Regions from separate parts of the Pseudomonas sp. zfem002 genome, predicted to be linked through region 2. Evidence: riboswitches for the same ligand, from Rfam matches in the RefSeq annotation. Region 2 holds a riboswitch; the other holds the start of a gene.
What was found. A riboswitch is a leader RNA that binds a small molecule or an ion and turns the genes downstream of it on or off. The one in region 2 is predicted to bind cobalamin.
Positions count from the first base shown of each region.

Region 1: another riboswitch for cobalamin. It lies ahead of RTI28_RS23430 (CbtB domain-containing protein); the one in region 2 lies ahead of cobO (cob(I)yrinic acid a,c-diamide adenosyltransferase).

Region 1 covers NZ_JAVYJH010000023.1:110,976-120,348, reverse strand. Annotated here, with positions in the region: gene RTI28_RS23465 (type 1 glutamine amidotransferase) at 63-875, opposite strand; gene hpaR (homoprotocatechuate degradation operon regulator HpaR) at 1,240-1,662, shown strand; gene RTI28_RS23455 (hypothetical protein) at 1,834-2,130, shown strand; gene RTI28_RS23450 (DUF1272 domain-containing protein) at 2,370-2,615, opposite strand; gene cobM (precorrin-4 C(11)-methyltransferase) at 2,684-3,430, opposite strand; gene RTI28_RS23440 (cobalamin biosynthesis protein) at 3,460-3,885, opposite strand; gene RTI28_RS23435 (CbtA family protein) at 3,885-4,583, opposite strand; gene RTI28_RS23430 (CbtB domain-containing protein) at 4,595-4,783, opposite strand; cobalamin riboswitch at 4,881-5,110, opposite strand; cobalamin riboswitch at 5,167-5,379, shown strand; gene cobW (cobalamin biosynthesis protein CobW) at 5,474-6,544, shown strand; gene cobN (cobaltochelatase subunit CobN) at 6,548-9,373, shown strand, end outside.
Region 2 covers NZ_JAVYJH010000005.1:47,072-56,444, reverse strand. Annotated here, with positions in the region: gene cobD (threonine-phosphate decarboxylase CobD) at 1-824, opposite strand, end outside; gene cbiB (adenosylcobinamide-phosphate synthase CbiB) at 817-1,725, opposite strand; gene bluB (5,6-dimethylbenzimidazole synthase) at 1,722-2,372, opposite strand; gene RTI28_RS09000 (cobyrinate a,c-diamide synthase) at 2,369-3,664, opposite strand; gene cobO (cob(I)yrinic acid a,c-diamide adenosyltransferase) at 3,661-4,272, opposite strand; cobalamin riboswitch at 4,395-4,616, opposite strand; gene RTI28_RS08990 (hypothetical protein) at 4,760-5,338, shown strand; gene RTI28_RS08985 (sorbosone dehydrogenase family protein) at 5,490-6,806, shown strand; gene RTI28_RS08980 (C40 family peptidase) at 6,889-7,425, opposite strand; gene RTI28_RS08975 (C40 family peptidase) at 7,563-8,204, opposite strand; gene hda (DnaA regulatory inactivator Hda) at 8,320-9,024, opposite strand; gene RTI28_RS08965 (AI-2E family transporter) at 9,180-9,373, opposite strand, start outside.

The DNA of each region.
Region 1 (9,373 bases), on a different contig from region 2:
ATCGAGGCTTGCTTCGATACGGCCGTTTATTTCTTTTAAATCAATGTTTCACGATTTAATTCTCAAGCAATGCTTTGAGTCTTGCTCTGCTGCTTCTTGCCCGCCTGGGCGCGGCAGGCTTCGCCAAAGGCTTCGAACATCCGCACCGAATCCGGGTTCTGCGCCGCCTGCCACTCCGGGTGCCACTGCACGGCGAAGAGGAAGGGCGACAGGCTCGGGGCGTGGATCGCCTCGACCAGGCCGTCTTCGGCATGGGCCAGTGGTTCGACGCCGTCGCCGAGGGTTTTCAGGCCTTGGCCATGCAGCGAGTTGACGCGGATCTCGTCGCTCTGCAGCAGGTCGCGCAGCCAACTGCCCGGTTTCAGGCGCACGCTGTGCGAAGGGGCGTACTGCACGTCCACCGGATCTTCCGGGTTTTCCCGATGGTCGTTGAAACCGGGTTCGGCGTAGACCTTCTGGTAGATGTCGCCACCCAGCGCCACGTTGATTTCCTGCATGCCGCGGCAGATGCCGAAGATCGGCAGGCCACGGGCGATCGCCAGTTGCACCAGCGGCAGGTCGAACAGGTCGCGGTCGCGGTCCTGGGCTTTGCCGGGGGTCTGGTTTTCCTGGCCGTAGAGGGCAGGGTCGATGTTGCTCCCGGCACCGGTGAGGTAAACGCCGTCAGCCATGTCCAGGTACTGTTCGAGGTCTTCGATGCCACAGCAGGTCGGCACCAGGACCGGGACGCAGCCGGCGTGTTCCACCAGCGGCACGATGTACTTGTGGGTCATCACCTGATAGTCGTGACCCTTGCGCTCTTGAGCGCCCATGGTCATCAGGACCACGGGTTTGCGGGATTTCTGATTCTTATTGCCAATGTTGCTGTTGGGCATATGTCACCTTGGGACAGGCGCAGCCTGTCATTGTTGTGCAGGCGCACCGGTGCGGACCTGGTACTGCCTGAGGTTTCGAGCACTGCCGGGTTGCACGCGAACGTCGATTCCCGGTCGAAACCTGCCCATAGCTTGCCAGAGCCGTTAAATATATCAAGCGGAATAAGCTGTTTGTGTCCGTATTTTTTAACGTTAAACCTTGGATTTATCGTTTAACTGGCTGATTTACCAAGCAGAAATGTGATTTTTACCTGGCGCTTCAGTTCAATATATTTGACGATCGGGAAACCATGCCCATGATGGCCCTTGCGACACGAAAGCCCCGCTCTTAAGCTGCGCAATCACCGTCGACAACAGCCTGATCATGCCCATTCCAAGACCTTCCCTGACCCTGACCCTGTTGCAAGCCCGCGAGGCCACCATGGCCTTCTTCCGTCCCTCCCTCAACGAACACGGCCTGACCGAACAGCAGTGGCGGGTGATTCGCATCCTGCGCCAGCAGGGCGAGCTGGAAAGCCATCAGCTCGCCGAGCAGGCGTGCATCCTCAAGCCCAGCATGACCGGCGTGCTCAGCCGCCTGGAGCGCGATGGCCTGGTGCGTCGCAAGAAGTCCTCGCAGGACCAGCGGCGGGTCTTCGTCGGCCTCACCGAGCAGGGCCAGCAGTGCTTCGTCGACATGAGCGAGGACATGGAGCGCAACTACCAGCGCATCCTCGAACAGTTCGGCGACGAGAAACTGCAGGCGCTGCTGGGCTTGCTCAACGAGTTGAAGAACGTCAGGCCCTGAGCCGTGGCACGTCATTCGCGTAACTGAAAAGTCCTACATATACTGTCGGATATCCGCAACAGCTTGCCGTCGTTGGTCGGACCACGACGTCTCCAATGCCCGGTGGTAGTGCCGTATCCGTAGTAGCCCGCACGCGAGTCGTCATTTCAGGCGCTACAGAGGGCATTTGCGATGGATATCATCAGTCTGGCCGTGCAGGTCATCAGTGGTGTGGTAGGCGGCAATGCGGCAGGTATGACCAAGCACGGCCTCGGGCCGCTGCTCAATTCCATTCTTGGCGGTGTGGGCGGTGTGGTGGTGGGGCAGATCCTGGCCACGCTCACCGGCGATCAATCCCTGGCTCAGGCCGGGGCCGAGGGTTCCCTGGATCTTCCAGCGATCATCAGCAGCGTGATCGGCGGCGGCGCCGGCGGCGCGGTGCTGACCTGGGTGGCGGGGTTCATCAAGAGCAAGATGCAGGCGCATTGAATCTCGGGATTCGGGATGGTGGGCATGGATGCCCTGTACAGGATGAGTCGTGCGCCGCGCCACTTGTGGGATTGGTGTAGGAGCGGATTGATCCGCGATCGGCGGCGCAGCCGTCGTAAATCCTGAATCCTGGGTTCTTCTGACACCCCCCAATACAGGTTTTATGGCCGCTTCGCGCCCAATCGCGGATAAATCCGCTCCCACGCCGGCCCCGCTGGATCAATAAGGAACGCCGGAGCTCAATGCACCGGACAGCCCTCGGCCTTCACCGTGCGCTGGGTCGTCGCCGGGTTCTTCGCCAGTTTCTCGCCCACCCGCGTCGGGCGTGGCTGCAGTTCACCGCCGCAGTTCGGGCATTGGCCCTTGAGGGTGTGTTCGGCGCAGTTGCGGCAGTAGGTGCATTCGAATGAACAGATCATCGCGTCGCGGCTGTCGCCGGGCAGTGGCGTGGCACAGCATTCGCAACAGGGGCGAAGTTCCAGCATCGGGGCGGTCCTTTCAAGGGTGGTCGTCGCGCTAATGTGCAGGCGCCCCAAGGGCAATGCAATATGTTTCAGGGGCGGTACAGGTGCGCATGCCCTGCGCGATAGAGCGCCGACTCGCTGAACGTATCGCTGGCCAGCACCCGTCCCACGAGGATCAGCGCGGTGCGCCGGAAACCCTTGGCCGCGCTCAGTTCGACGATATCGTCCAGTGTGCCCAGCACCCAGTCCTGGTCCGGCCAGGTGGCGCGGTGGACCACGGCGATGGGGCAGTCGCCACCGTAATGCGGGCGCAGTTCCTCGACGATTCTGGCCAGGTGACGCACGCCGAGGTGAATCGCCAGGGTGGTCTTGTGGCTGGCCAGGCTGGCCAGCGCTTCACCTTCCGGCATCGGCGAGGTGTCGGCGAAGCGGGTGAGAATCACGCTCTGGGCGATGTCCGGCAGGGTCAGTTCGCAGCCCAGCAGGGCGGCGCTGGCCGCGGTGGCGGTGACCCCGGGGACGATCTCGTAGGGAATGCCCAGCTCGCGCAGATGGCGGATCTGCTCGCCGATGGCGCCATACAGGCTCGGGTCGCCACTGTGCACGCGGGCCACGTTGTGGCCTTGCGCGTGGGCCGTGCGGATCGCCTCGATGATCTGCTCCAGGTGCAGTTCGGCACTGTTGATCACGCTGGCGGCGCTGTGCCCTTCGAGCACCGCGGCGGGCACCAGGGAACCCGCGTAGATGATCACCGGGCACTGGCGGATCAGGCGCTGGCCCTTGACGGTGATCAGCTCCGGATCGCCGGGGCCGGCACCGATGAAATAGACGGTCATTGCGCAGTCTCTGAACGGAAGGCGGCGGATTATCCGCCAGAAGCGGGTATCCAGGCCAATGCCAGGGTCATGTCGCCCTGCACGTGACGTTCGACCCGCAGTTGCGCCGGGGCGCCGCCAAGTTGCTCGGCCAGGGCCAGGGCAGTGCTTTCCGCGACGCCATAGCAGCCGCTGTGGCGAAAGGCCGTGGCCGAACGATGGCTCAGGCGCGGGGTGAATGCGGCGAGGTGCGCGGCGCTGTAGAAGTGCAGGGGCAGGACAAGCTCTTCGGCCAATTGCAGCAGGCCGGGCTCGCCGCGCTTGAGATCGATGCTGGCCAGTCCGGCCAGTGCGGCGCGCGGCAGGTCATGGGCCTGCAGCACGTCGCGCAGCAGACCGGCCAGGTCACTGGCCGGGATGCCACGGCGACAGCCCAGCCCGGCGTACAGCGGGATGACGCCGGGCGGGAAGGGCATCAGGCCGCCTGACGCCGGTACAGCCAGGCGCTGAGCAGGCCCAGGGCCAGCCAGAAGCCGGCATTGGTCAGCAGCGAGGCGATGATGAACTGCGTTTCCAGGGCTTCCGGCGCCAGGCTTTCGTGGACTTCCGGCTGCGGCGCGCCGATCACGTGGGGGATCACCAGCAGCACCAGGCCTGCGGCTTTCAGGACCCAGTTGCCGGCGAAGGCGATCAGCGCCAGGCCCACCGCGGTGGCCGCGGCGGTACCGACCCACCAGAACTGGCGCTGGGCCAGGTCGGCGGCGGCGGTGCCCGGCAGCTCCGGTGGCAGGCCGAGGTTCGGCGCCAGGCAGAACACGGCGAAGCCGCCCAGGCCCCAGAGGGCGCCGGCGCCAATGCTGGCGGGGGTGCGCAGGGTGTACATGGCGACCAGCAGCAGAGCGAAGCCGACCGCGACCACCAGGTTGCCGCCGGTGGTGGACAGCACGCGCTGCCAGCCATCTTCCGGCGACCAGGCTTCTTCGTCATGGTGATGACCGTCGGCAGCCGCGGCGGCGTCGGCGTGCTGGTGTTCCTGGGCGGCGGCCGGCGCCGCGTTCTCGTAGGTCTCCGCCTGGAGAATCAGCGGTGCGACCCAGAAGCTCTGCAGCAGGGTCAGCAGCAGGGCGGCGAGCAGGCCGGTGAAACCGGCGGTGCGGGCGATGCGAGTGAACATGCGGTCGGGCCTCAGTGGCAAGGGAAAGCGGCGCTGTGGCGGGTATCGTGGGCGGCGTTGTGGACCGCTTCGATGTGCGAGAACCCGGCGAAATAGACCAGGCACAGGCCCAGCACCGAGGCGCTGACGGCGGCGACGATGCGCTGGCTGAGGGTCGTCGGTGTGGCGACGGCGTGACGGGCGGTGGTGGAGACGGGCATGGCGCTTTCCTCTGGGTGTTGTCGGCAACAGGCAAGCGCGCGAAACCCCTGCGCGGAGTCGCCCAGGGGGTGCAACAGCGCCCGCCCACCGCGGGTTGTGTCAAAGTCTGCGTTGGGCCGGTCTCCGGGCTGGCGAGGGCGGAAGCGGACTTCAGCCGGGGAGCGTCACCTTCCCATGCCGTACGGCTGGCACAGTGGTCAAGACGCTTTTCTCGCTTACCGTTGCGGGGGCAGCACCGGCCTTGTCGACACCCTGTGGAGGCTGCGACGCACCGGTTTCCCGTTTCACCTTGTAATAAAAAAGGCACCCAAACGAATCGCGTTAGGAAATCACGCGCGTTGACATCCGTCAATACAGCGGTTGACCGGCTCCGGAGCACTGCGTAGCCTTGCCGCTTCGAGGTTCTCCGGCGCTGGCCGGAGCTAAGACGGGAACGCGGTGCGCTTTGCCAAAGGCCATTCCGCGGCTGCCCCCGCAACTGTAAGTGCTGATCCATCGACCATTGCCACTGCCGACAACCGAGGCGGGAAGGCGTCGAAGCCGCCCTTCGGGCACAGCGCGAGCCAGGAGACCTGCCTCGGACAGTTTCCACATACAACCGGGCGGGGTGATCCGGTGGCGAACGCGCCCGGGTGTCAGGCACCCGGCTCCCGTCCCGCATGCCCGCCATCCTGCCAAGGGCATCCGACATGAAAACACTGGCCAAACTCCCCGTCACCATCGTCACCGGCTTTCTCGGCTCGGGCAAAACCACGCTGCTGCGGCACATGCTGGACAACGCCAATGGCCGGCGCATCGCGGTGATCGTCAACGAATTCGGCGAGCTGGGCATCGACGGCGAGATCCTCAAGCAATGCAGCATCGGCTGCACCGAGGAAGAGGCCAACGGCCGCGTCTACGAACTGGCCAACGGCTGCCTGTGCTGCACCGTGCAGGAAGAGTTCTTCCCGGTGATGCGCGAGCTGGTGGCGCGCCGTGGCGACCTCGACCAGATCCTCATCGAAACCAGCGGCCTGGCCTTGCCGAAACCGCTGGTGCAGGCCTTCCAGTGGCCGGAAATCCGCAACGCCTGCACCGTCGACGCGGTGATTACCGTGGTCGACAGCCCGGCCGTGGCCGCCGGCACCTTCGCCGCCTTCCCCGAGCAGGTGGACGCCCAGCGCAAGCTGGACCCGAACCTGGACCACGAATCGCCACTGCATGAGCTGTTCGCCGACCAGTTGGCCAGCGCCGACCTGGTGGTCCTCAACAAGGCCGACCTGATCGCCCCTGAAGCCCTGGCCGCGGTGCGCGCCGAAGTGCAGGAAGAACTGCCGCCGGCGGTGAAGGTGATCGAGGCCAGCAAGGGCGTGCTGCCGCTGGAAGTGCTGCTGGGCCTGGGGGCCGAGGCGGAAGCGCATATCGATGGCCGGCGCACCCACCACGATTCGCACCATGACGGCGACGACGATCACGACGACCATGATCACGACGCCTTCGACTCCATCTCCCTCGACCTGCCCGAAGCCGACGAAAGCCTGCTGCTCGATGCCCTGACCCAACTGGTGGCCGACACCGGCATCCTGCGCATCAAGGGCTTCGCGGCGATCCCCGGCAAGCCGATGCGCCTGTTGATCCAGGGCGTGGGCAGCCGTTTCGACAAGCACTTCGATCGTGCCTGGCGCAGTGACGAAGCGCGCATCACCCGCCTGGTGCTGATCGGCCAGGAACTCGATGCCGCGGCCCTGGAAGCCCGTCTGCGCGCGGCCCTGGGCGCCTGATCCATGCACCTGCTGCGGACCCAGCCCGGCGGCTTCGTGCCGGACGACAGCATTGCCGACCTCGGCCAGACCCCGGCCGAGTTGGTGATCCTCTGCAGCGGCGACTCGCACCTGGCGCTGCTGGCGGAAACCGCCCGCGACCTGCCGCCCGACTACCCCAGCCTGCGCCTGGCCAACCCGATGCAGGTGCAGAACCATGCGTCGGTGGACCTGTATGTCGATGAGGTGCTGCGCCATGCCAAGGTGATCCTGGTGTCGCTGCACGGCGGCATCGGTTACTGGCGCTATGGCGTCGAGCAACTGGTGGAGCTGGCTGCCCGTGGCGTGCAGCTGATCCTGGTCCCGGGCGATGACCGTCCGGACCCGGAACTGACCCGCCTGGGCAGCGTCACCGACGCAACGGCCGAGCGTCTCTGGCACTTCCTGCGCCAGGGGGGCAAGGCCAACGCCCTGAACCTGTTCAACTGCCTGGCCAGTCTCTGGCTGGGGCGCGATTATCCCTGGGACGAGCCACGGCAACTGCCGCGTACCAGCCTGTATCACCCGCGCCAGGCCGAGGCCGAACTGGCCCACTGGCGCGCCGACTGGCAGCCCGCGCAAGCGGTGGTGCCGGTGCTGTTCTACCGCTCGCACCTGCAGGCAGCGAATACCGCGTTCATCGATGTGTTCTGCGAGCGCCTGGCCGGCGCCGGGCTCAATCCGTTGCCGATCGCCGTCGCCAGCCTCAAGGAGGCCGGCTGCCTGGCCCAGGTCGAGGACTGGCTGGACGAAACCGACGCGGCGCTGATCATCAACACCACCGGCTTCGCCCAGTCCAGCCCCGAGCAACCTCATCTGCGCCCGTTCCGCCGCGACATCCCGGTGCTGCAGGCGATCTGCGCGCAAGACAACGAGCCCGGCTGGCAGGCCAGCGAGCAGGGCCTCGGGGCCCGTGACCTGGCCATGCACATCGCCTTGCCGGAACTGGACGGGCGCATCATCACCCGGCCGATCAGCTTCAAGGACCTGGCCTGGCGCAGCGAGCGCAGCCAGTCCGACGTGGTCTGCTACCGGCCGCAGGTCGAGCGCATGGACTTCGTCGCCGAGCTGGCGCGGCGCTGGTGCGAACTGGCGCGCCTGCCCAATGCGCAGAAGCGCGTGGCCCTGGTGCTGGCCAACTACCCGACCCGCGATGGCCGCATCGGCAATGGCGTCGGTCTCGACACCCCGGCGGCGGCGCTGAATATCCTGCGTGCCTTGCGCGAGCAGGGTTACCCCGTGGCCGAGCTGCCGGACAGCGGCACACAACTGATCCACGACCTGCTCGGTGGCGTCAGCAACGATCTCGACAGCCTCGACCAGCGCCCCTGCGCGCAGAGCATGGCGCTGGACGACTACCTGGCGGCCTTTGCGCGCCTGCCCGAAGCCAACCAGCGGGCGGTGCGCGAGCGCTGGGGCGAGCCGCAGCAGGACCCGATGTTCCGCGGCGGGCGGATGATGGTCGCCGGCCTGCGCCTGGGCCTGACCTTCGTCGGCATCCAGCCGGCGCGGGGTTACCAGCTGGACCAGAGCGCGGTGTACCACGACCCCGACCTGGTCCCGCCCCACGGCTACCTGGCTTTCTATTTCTGGCTGCGCCATGGCCTGGCCGCCGACGCGCTGATCCATGTCGGCAAGCACGGCAACCTCGAATGGCTGCCGGGCAAGGGCGTCGGCCTGTCGGCGCAGTGCTGGCCGGATGCGCTGCTCGGGCCGCTGCCGAACATCTACCCGTTCATCGTCAACGACCCGGGCGAGGGCGCCCAGGCCAAGCGCCGCACCCAGGCGGTGATCATCGACCACCTGATGCCGCCGCTGACCCGCGCCGAAACCTATGGCCCGCTGCGCAACCTGGAGCGCCTGGCCGACGAGTACTACGAAGCGCAACTGCTCGACCCGCGGCGCGCCGTGGAGTTGCAGAAGGAGATCCTGCAACTGGTGCGCGACCACCATATCGACCGCGAACTGCAGCTGGAGGGTGCGCTGGATGACGCCGGGGTCTGGCTGCCGCGCCTGGATACCTACCTGTGCGACCTCAAGGAATCGCAGATCCGCGACGGCCTGCATGTGTTCGGCGAGTCGCCGGGCGGACGCCTGCGCATCGACACCCTGGCCGCCTTGCTGCGCGTCGCCCGGGGCGATGGCCGGGGCGCCAACGCCAGCCTGCCGCGTGCGCTGGCCCGGGCCCTGGGGCTGGGCTTCGACCCGCTCGACTGCGAGCTCGGCGAGCCGTGGCCGGGACCGCGTCCCCAGCGCCTGGCCGACCTCGACTGCGGCCCCTGGCGTACCGCCGGTGATACCCGCGAACGCCTGGAAATCCTCGCGGCGCACCTGATCGAGCAGACCCTGGCAGGCAGCCTGGACCTGCCAGGGGACGGGCAGTGGGCTGAGGTGCAGGCCGTGCTCGATGCCCTGCGCGAGCGGGTGGCGCCGCAACTGGATGGCTGCGGCGCCGCGGAAATGCACGGCGTGCTTGCCGCCCTCGACGGCCGCTTCGTTCCCGCCGGCCCGAGCGGCGCGCCGAGTCGCGGGCGCCTGGACGTCCTGCCCACCGGGCGCAACTTCTATACCGTCGATGTGCGCAACCTGCCGACCGCCACCGCCTGGCGCCTGGGTTTCGCCTCGGCCAACCTGATTCTCGAACGTCACCTGCAGGACCACGGCGACCACCTGCGCCAGCTCGGCCTGTCGGTCTGGGGCACGGCGACCATGCGCACTGGTGGCGACGACATCGCCCAGGCCATGGCCCTGATGGGCGTGCGCCCGGTGTGGGCGGCGGGCAGCCATCGGGTCGACGATTTCGAGATACTG
Region 2 (9,373 bases):
TCGCAGCCGGCGCTGGGGGCCAGTTGCGCCTCGCTCAGCAGGCTGGCCAGGCGCGCACTGGCCCGGGCACAGCGTTCGGTCTGCGCGTGCTGTTCGGCCGTGTCGCGCAGGCAGGCCTCGCCGAGAATCCGCGTCGGCCCGCTGACCGACCACGGGCCGATCTCCTCCGCCAGCGCGCGCAACAGGCCTGGCTCGGCCAGGACGAAACCGAGGCGCACCCCGGCCAGCCCGAAGAACTTGCCGAACGAACGCAGCACGATCAGCCCTTCGCGCTCGCTGTCGGCGGCGATGCTGGCGGCCGGCGTGTTGTCCATGAAGGCTTCGTCCACCAGCAGCCAGCCACCACGCTGGCTCAGGCGCGCGTGCCAGGCGAGCAGGGTCTGCCGCGGCAGCATCCGCGCGGTGGGGTTGTTGGGGTTGACCAGGACCAGCACGTCGAGCTCGTCCAGTTGCCCTTCCACCTCGGCCTCGTCCAGCTCCCGCACCCGGTGTCCGGCACGGCGCCAGGCCTCGGCGTGCTCGGCATAGCAGGGCGAGACGACCGCCACCGTGCCGCGCCGGCGCAGACGCAGACGCAGACGCGGCAAAGCCTGGATCGCCGCCTGCGAGCCGGCCACCGGCAACAGCTGCGCGACCTGGTAATAGGCACGCGCGGCCTGCTCCAGGCCGTCTTCGGTTTCCGGCAGGCGCGCCCAGGCACGCGGCGGGATCTCGGCGAGGGGAAACGGCCAGGGCGCGATGCCGCTGGACAGGTCCAGCCAGGCCTCGCGGGGGATGCCGTAGTGCTCGATCGCCCGTTGCAGGCGACCACCGTGTTCAAGCATAGAATTCCGCTCCCAGGCACAACAGCAGCAGCCACAGCCAGACGCCCTGGCAAACCAGGCGCCAGCCGCGCTCGATGGCCCCGGCATCGGCCGCCGGGCCCTCACCGAGGCGCGCGCGTTCGTGCAGCTCACCATGATAGACAGCCGGCCCGCCCAGCTCGACGCCAAGGGCCCCGGCCCCCGCCGCCATCACCGGCCCGGCGTTCGGGCTGTCCCATTTGGGCGCCTGCTGACGCCAGCATTTCAGGGCCAGGCGCGTCTTGCCCAGCAGCGCGTAGGTCAGCGCCACCAGGCGCGCCGGCAGGTAGTTGAGGACATCGTCGATCCGCGCGGCGGCCCAGCCAAACCGCTCGAAGCGCTCGTTGCGATAGCCCCACATGGCATCCAGCGTATTGCTCAGGCGATACAGCACCACCCCCGGCGCGCCGGCGATGGCGAACCAGAACAGGGCGGCGAACACCGCGTCGCTGCCGTTCTCCAGCACTGACTCGGTGGCTGCGCGCGCCACGGCGGTTTCGTCCAGCTCGCGGGTTTCCCGGCTGACCAGGTAGCCGACACGCTTGCGCGCCTCGTCCAGGTCGCCGCCGCGCAAGGCATCGGCCACCGGCTGCACATGTTCGCCAAGGCTGCGCAGGCCGAGGGCGCAGTACAAGGCGAGGATTTCCACCAGCCAGCCGATATAGGGCAACCAGGACAGCGCGGTGGCGAGCAGGGTCAGCGGCACCACGGCCAGCAACCAGGCGCTGACACCATGGCTGCGCCAGCCGCGTCCGCCGGCATTGAAACGCTGCTCCAGACGCCCGGCCATGCGGCCGAAGGCCACCAGCGGATGCCAGCGCCGCGGCTCGCCCAGCAGCGCATCCAGCGCCACCCCGGCCACGGTCAGCAAGGCCACACTCATTCGGCTTCTCCCCATTGGTTTTCAAACAGCATGTCCGCCAACGGCCGTGGCGTGGTCCAGCCTTCCAGCGCGAGCATCGGCGCCGGATAGAATTCGCGCACAGGGCCCAGGCAAAGAATCGCCAGCGGCTTGGCCCCGGCCGGCATGCCCAGCAGTTCGGCCAGGGCCAGCGGATCGAACAGCGACACCCAGCCCATGCCCAGGCCCTCGGCGCGGGCGCTCAACCACAGGTTCTGGATCGCGCAGGACAGCGACGCCAGGTCCATTTCCGGCAAGGTCCGGCGACCGAAGACATGCACCTCGCGCTTGTCCATCAGCGCCGCCACCAGCAGCTCGGCGCAGTCGTTGATGCCTTCGACCTTGAGCTGCATGAATTCGTCGGAACGCTGCCCGAGGGCTTCGGCGGTGCGCAGGCGTTCGTCCTCGACCAGCGCCTGGATGCGCTGGCGCAGGTCGCGGCGGGTGATGCGGATAAAGCGCCAGGGCTGCATCAGGCCGACACTGGGCGCCTGGTGCGCGGCTTCCAGCAATCGCGCGAGGAGCTCGGGGGCCACCTCGCCGCCACTGAAGTGGCGCATGTCGCGGCGCTCGCCGATGGCGCGATAGATCGCCGCGCGCTCGGCCGCGCTGTAGGCGTGTTCGCTCATGGCGCCAGCAGCGCCGCCGTCGCGTCGGGGTTGGAGGGGAAATAGAAGTGCACGTAGGAGGCGGTCAGGCGGCCGATCCGGTACACCGCTTCGGCGCCGCGTCCACCGTTGGGGCTCTGTCCGCGGGCGATGGGCTGCAGCTCGGTGCTGGTCAGGGAATGGTGATAGGTGTGCCCGCGCAGCGTGCCTTGCGCCAGCTCCACCGCCTGCAGGGCCAGGGCGGCGAGGCGCTTCTGCATGGTCGCTTCACCGGGCAGCAGGCCGACCAGTTCGGCGCGCTCGCCGGCGACATCGGTCAGGGCATCGAGCAGGTAGAGCATACCGCCGCACTCGGCCAGCAATGGCTTGCCGGCCTGGTGATGGGCGCGGATCGCCGCCAGCATCGCGCTGTTGCCGGCCAGGGCGTGGTGGTGCAGCTCCGGGTAGCCGCCGGGCAGGTACAGGCTGTCGGCGTCCGGCAGCGCACGGTCATGGATCGGCGAGAAGAAATGCAGGTCGGCGCCCATCGCCCGCAGCAGGTCGAGATTGGCGCCGTAGGTGAAAGCGAAGGCTTCGTCGCGGGCCACGGCAATACGTACACCGGCCAGGCGGGTTTCGACCTCGCGCGACACGGGGGCGGCAAAGGCCACTGCCGGTGGCAGGGACGACTGGCAACTGTCGCCGAGGGCCTTGGCGGCGGCGTCCAGACGCAGGTCGAGGTCGCTAAGTTCGCTGGCCTGGACCAGACCCAGGTGCCGGCTCGGCAGCTCGATCCCGGTCTCCCGCGACAGGCCGCCGTACCAGCGCAGGCCCTCGGTGAGACTGCCTTCGAGCAGTTGCGCATGACGCAGCGAACCGACGCGGTTGGCCAGCACGCCGGCGAACGGCAGGTCGGCCTGGTAGCGCGCCAGGCCCAGGGCCAGGGCGCCGAACGTCTGGGCCATGGCCGTGCCGTCGATCACCGCCAGCACCGGCACACCGAAATGCCGGGCCAGGTCGGCGCTGGACGGCGTGCCGTCGAACAGCCCCATCACCCCCTCGATAAGGATCAGGTCGGCCTCACCGGCGGCTTCCCAGAGCAGGCGGCGGCTTTCCTCGGCGCCGACCATCCACAAGTCGAGCTGGTACACCGGGGCGCCGCTGGCCCGCTCGAGAATCATCGGGTCGAGAAAATCCGGTCCGCACTTGAACACGCGGACCTTGCGCCCCTGGTTGCGATGCAGGCGAGCCAGGGCCGCGGTGACGGTGGTCTTGCCCTGGCCGGAGGCCGGCGCGGCGATCAGCACCGCCGGGCAATGCCGGGTGTCGCTCATAGCTCGACGCCCTTCTGCGCACGAATCCCGGCCTGGAAGGCGTGCTTGACCATGCCCATCTCGGTGACGGTGTCGGCCAGTTCGACCATTTCGTCCTTGGCGCCGCGGCCGGTGACGATCACATGCTGCATCGGCGGGCGCGCCTGCAGGTCGGCGAGCACGCTGTCCAGGTCGAGGTAGCCGTGCTTGAGGGCGATGTTCAGTTCGTCGAGCACCACGAAGCCGATGCTCGGGTCCTGCAGCAGTTGCCGGGACACCTCCCAGGCCGCTTCGGCAGCGGCGATGTCGCGCTGGCGATCCTGGGTTTCCCAGGTGAAGCCCTCGCCCATCACGTGGTAGCGCACCTGCTCGGGGAAGCGGCGGAAGAACAGTTCTTCGCCGGTGGCGTTGCGGCCCTTGATGAACTGCACCACACCACATTGCATGCCGTGGCCCAGGGCGCGGGCGAGCATGCCGAAGGCCGAGCTGCTCTTGCCCTTGCCGTTGCCGCTGAGCACCAGCAGCAGGCCGCATTCGTTGGGCGCATTGGCGATGCGCTCGTCGATCACCGCCTTCTTGCGCTGCATGCGCGCCAGGTGGCGTTCGTCACGTTCGGGGGATTCGCTCATCGGGGGTCTCCGCGGGCCACTGTCGCCAGGCGGGGAGCGACGACAGCTGAGGGGAAAATGGCACGGGAACAGGCGCAGAAACCGGACGCGGGGTCCGAAAAACCGCGCACCACCCTCCGTGATGCCGTTGACTGTTTGCAGGCCGGTCTCCGGGCTCACGAGCGGATCGGGGCGATCCCGACCGGGCGCCTTCCCGGGTTGGAAACCCAGTGGCCATGCGCGGTCTTGGCTCATTTACCGTTGCGGGGGCAGCGCCGGAATCGCACGTCTGGCGCACTCACCGGCTTCCCTGTTTCACCCTGTCGACCCGCGGGTCACAGAGCACCTGAAACAAGTCGCGAAGGTTAGAGGGTTGGGCCGGGAGCGTCAATTGGAGACGCCCGTCACAGGCCTGACCCATGACACTTCCTGGAGGCTGTGCCACAGTGATATCAAATAGCCATGGTTTTCCGCTGTACTCGTACAACAACTACGAAAGGAGAGCAGCATGCAAGGCCTGATTCTCAACAATTCCCGCCTCGAATTCCTGCGTCCGGCGCTGGAGCGCTGGGGGGAAAGCATCGAGCGCTTCAACCAGGTCCTTGGCGATAACGAAGGGCCTTACTGGCATGGCGCCCAGGCCAACCTGGGGATACTTTCGGCGGCCATCTGGCAGGCCGAGCTGGTCACCCTGCAGGCGTACCAGAGCAAGAAACAGCGCGACGAAGGCGAACGCAACGCCCGCTGCGACCTGCTGATCGCCAGTCGCGACGAGTCGGCCTACCTGCATGCCGACCAGCGCTGGCCGAAGGTCGGTCGGCTCGACCTCAGCGGCGCCTTGCAGGAAGCCGGCGCCGTGGCGAAGAGCATCGCCTATCCCAGCCAGTTGAAGATCGCCGCGCTGTTCGTCAGCCCGGTCAAGCTGGAAAAGCATGCCAGCCCGGAAGAGTTGCAGGACATAGTGGATGACCTGCAGAAACACAACGCCTGTGCCATCGCCTGGTGCTTCCCGTATGGCTATCGCAAGTTGCATGACGAGTTCGGCCAGTACTATCCCGGGGTGGCACTGCTGCTGAAGCAGGTCTGAGCCCTCGAACGCATCGCTGGCAAGCCAGCCCCCACAGGTACAGCGTGTACCGCGGTCCTTGTGGGAGCTGAACCACCCCACATCCAACTGAACCTCCCTGCTCCGTCTCGCCTCTGACCTGTAACCCCCCTGTTACGCCAAGGAGTCGAGCATGACCTCACTGCGCATTGCCGTACTGCTGGCCCTCGCCGCCGGACTCAGCGCCTGTGGCGAAACGGCCCGCCTGCAGGTCGCCGACGGCAGCGGCCCGGCGCCACAACTGCCGGAACCGAACAGGACGCTGATCCCCACGGTGAACATCGCCCCGGCGATCGGTTGGGCCGAGGGCGGCCAACCCGTCGCCGCCCAGGGCACCCAGGTCGTGGCCTTCGCCAGCGGCCTGGACCACCCGCGCTGGCTCCATGTGCTGCCCAACGGCGATGTGCTGGTGGCGGAAACCAATGCCCCGGAAAAACCCGAGGACGGCAAGGGCATTCGTGGCTGGGTGATGGGCAAGGTCATGGCCCGCGCCGGGGCCGGCGTGCCCAGCGCCAACCGCATCACCCTGCTGCGCGATGCCGACCGGGACGGCGTGGCGGAGACCCGCACGGTCTTTCTCAAGGACCTGAACTCGCCGTTCGGCATGGCCCTGGTCGGCAACGACCTGTATGTCGCCGATACCGACCGCCTGCTGCGCTTCAAGTACCAGGACGGCGCCACCTCGCTGACGGGGCCGGGCGAGCCGGTTGCCGAGTTGCCTGGCGGTCCGCTCAATCACCACTGGACCAAGAACGTCATCGCCAGCCGCGATGGCAGGAAGCTCTACGTCACCGTCGGCTCCAACAGCAACGTCGCGGAAAACGGCATGGACCAGGAACGGCAGCGCGCGGCGATCTGGGAAATCGATCCCGCCACGGGCCAGCAGCGGATCTTCGCCTCCGGCCTGCGCAACCCCAACGGCCTGGCCTGGGAACCCCACAGCGGCCAGCTCTGGACCGCAGTGAACGAACGCGACGAGATCGGCAGCGACCTGGTCCCCGACTACATCACCTCGGTACGCGACGGCGGGTTCTATGGCTGGCCCTACAGCTACTACGGCCAGCATGTCGATACGCGAGTGCAACCCAGCGACCCGAACCTGGTGGCCAGGGCGCTGGTCCCGGATTACGCGGTGGGCCCGCATACCGCCTCCCTGGGCCTGGCCTTCGCCGAACCGGGAGCCTTGCCGCCGCCGTTCGATCAGGGCGCGTTCATTGGCCAGCACGGTTCGTGGAACCGCAAGCCGCACAGCGGCTACAAGGTCGTGTTCGTGCCGTTCAGCAGCGCCGGGAAGCCCGCGGGCAAGCCGATCGACCTGCTGAGCGGATTCCTGAGCGACGACGGCAAGGCCATGGGACGGCCGGTGGGGGTGGTGACCGACCAGCGTGGTGGAGTGCTGGTGGCGGACGATGTGGGGAATGTGGTCTGGCGGGTGAGCAAGGCTCAATAACCGAGGGTGTTGCTACCGGCCTCATCGCGGGCAATGCCCGCTCCCACAGGGGTGCGATGAGGCCATCAGCTACAGCACAGGACTATGGATTGCGCGCCAGATGCTCCGGCGCCTGCAGCACCCGCTTGGCATTCAGGTAGGAGCGCTGCCAGTAGCTGTTGGCCAGATAATCCAGGCGCACGGTCCCGCCCGTGGACGGCGCATGCACGAAGCGCCCTTCGCCGACATAGATCCCGGCGTGGTTGACCTGGCTGGCGCCGTTCGTCGCGAAGAACACCAGATCCCCTGACTGCAGGGCATCGCGGCCCACATCCGGCGCGCGCATGACGATCAGTTCACGGGTCGAACGGGGCAGCTTGATGCCCGCCGCGTCACGATAGACGTACCCGATCAGCCCACTGCAATCGAAACCGGAGTCCGGCGTGTTGCCGCCCCAGCGATACGGCGTGCCGACCAGGCCCAATGCCCGGAAAAGCACGTCGTCAGCGGCTGGCGAGTAGGTGATCTGCGCAGGAACATAGGCGGGCTGGACCACCTGGGACGGGGTCGGGGCGTGACTGGAGCAGGCACCGAGAAGTGCCGCCAGGGACAATACCGCTATACGCGCCATCATCGACATCTCAGAACATCCTGTCTGAAAGTGCCCGGCGTCAGGCCGGAAAATTGGTGAGGGTCAAGATTAGACGTTTTCTGTAAACACGCACGGCGACTAGCTTTTCAGCATCGTCGCCGTGTTGGGACACCACCCGGAAGCGCTTAGTTGCGCGAAATCTGGGTCGGTGCCGGGGCCATCGCCAAGGCGCGCTTGGCTTCGATGAAGGTCTTGCTCCAGTAGCGATCGCCAAGGCTGTCGATACGCACGCCACCGCTGCGACGGCTGCTGGAGTGGATGAACTGGTTGTCGCCGAGGTAGATACCGGCGTGGCTGACGCGACCGCGGCCGTTGGTGCTGAAGAACAGCAGGTCACCCGGCTTGAGGTTGTTGCGCGATACCAGCGGGGCATCCACGTTGATCATCTCGCGGGTGGAACGCGGCAGGTTCATGCCGGCTTCCTCGCGGAACAGGTAACCGATGAAACCGCTGCAATCGAAGCCCGACTGCTCGGAGGTGCCACCGAAGCGGTAACGGGTACCGATCAGTGCCATGCCGCGCTCGAGGATGCTGTCGGCCAGGGCTGGCAGCTGGTAGGACTTGTTGCCGGAGAAGGTTTCCAGTTCCTGCTCGGTGGCCAGCTCTTCCTCGAACACCGAGGCATCGGCGACGGTGGAGGACTTGTGAGCGGACGTGGCGGAAACGGAATAGTGATCCTGCTGTTGCTGAACCGGGCCTTGGGCCGCGCAGCCAAACAGCAGTGTCACGAGTGCGAGGGGCACGAGGGGTGCGAAGCGATTCAGCATGGGCACGACCGTGTCTTGGATTCAAAGAAGTCGAGACTATGCCTACTATCGATTCGATTTGCAAATTCAATCGAAAAAAATGTGACTTTTATGTGCCGAGGCTCTGGGACGCCTGTTACCAGCCAAGGGTTTCCTTCAGGAAGGGGATGGTCAGCTTGCGCTTTTCCTGCAGCGAGGCCTGGTCCAGGCGCTCCAGCAGGTCGAACAGCGCGCTCATGCTGCGGGTACCGCGGGTAAGGATGAAATGCCCGACTTCGTCGGTCATCTGCAGGCCGCGACGCGAGGCGCGCAGTTGCAGGGCGCGCAGCTTGTCTTCGTCGGTGAGGGCGCGCATCTGGAAGATCAGCGCCATGGTCAGGCGCGACTTGAGGTCGGGCAGCTTGATCGGCAGTTCCCGCGGCGAGGCGGAAGCGGCGATCAGCAGGCGCCGGCCGCTGTCGCGCAGGCGATTGAACAGGTGGAACATGGCCTCTTCCCACTCCGGCTTGCCGGCGATGACATGCAGGTCGTCGAGGCATACCAGCTCGTACTGCTCGAGGTAATCCAGCAGTTCGACACCACGGTCGAGGAGTTGCGCCAGCGGCAGGTAGACGGCGGGTTCGCCCATCTGTTCGAAGCGCAGGCAGGCGGCCTGCAGCAGATGGGTGCGGCCGACACCCTGCTTGCCCCACAGGTAGATGAGACTTTCGGTCCAGCCGGCGTCGGCTTCGCAGAGTCGCTCGACGTAGCCCAATGCTGCGGCGTTGGCACCCGGATAGTAGTTGATGAAGGTGGCGTCATCGCGCAGACGCACACCCAGGGGCAACTGGATCGGTTTCATGCTGGCTGGGCGGTTGCGAGGAACCGCAAAGGGCCCTTGGTAAAAGTCTGCAAAGTCTATACCCGTGGCGCCGGTCGCACAATGAGCGAAGACCACAAGGAAAATCAAAGGCTTGCACCGACCGCCAAAGGCCGGTGCAAGCCCATTGCCATTATCTACAGTTCGGGATCGATCTCTTCGCCGTAAATGTCCGACCGCTTGTAGAAATCATGCATGTGCCGCAGCAGCACCATGATCACCGCAGCCGCCGGCAGCGCCAGGAGCACGCCGGTAAAGCCGAACAGTTCGCCGCCGGCGAGAATGGCGAAGATCACCGCCACCGGATGCAGGCCGATGCGGTCGCCCACCA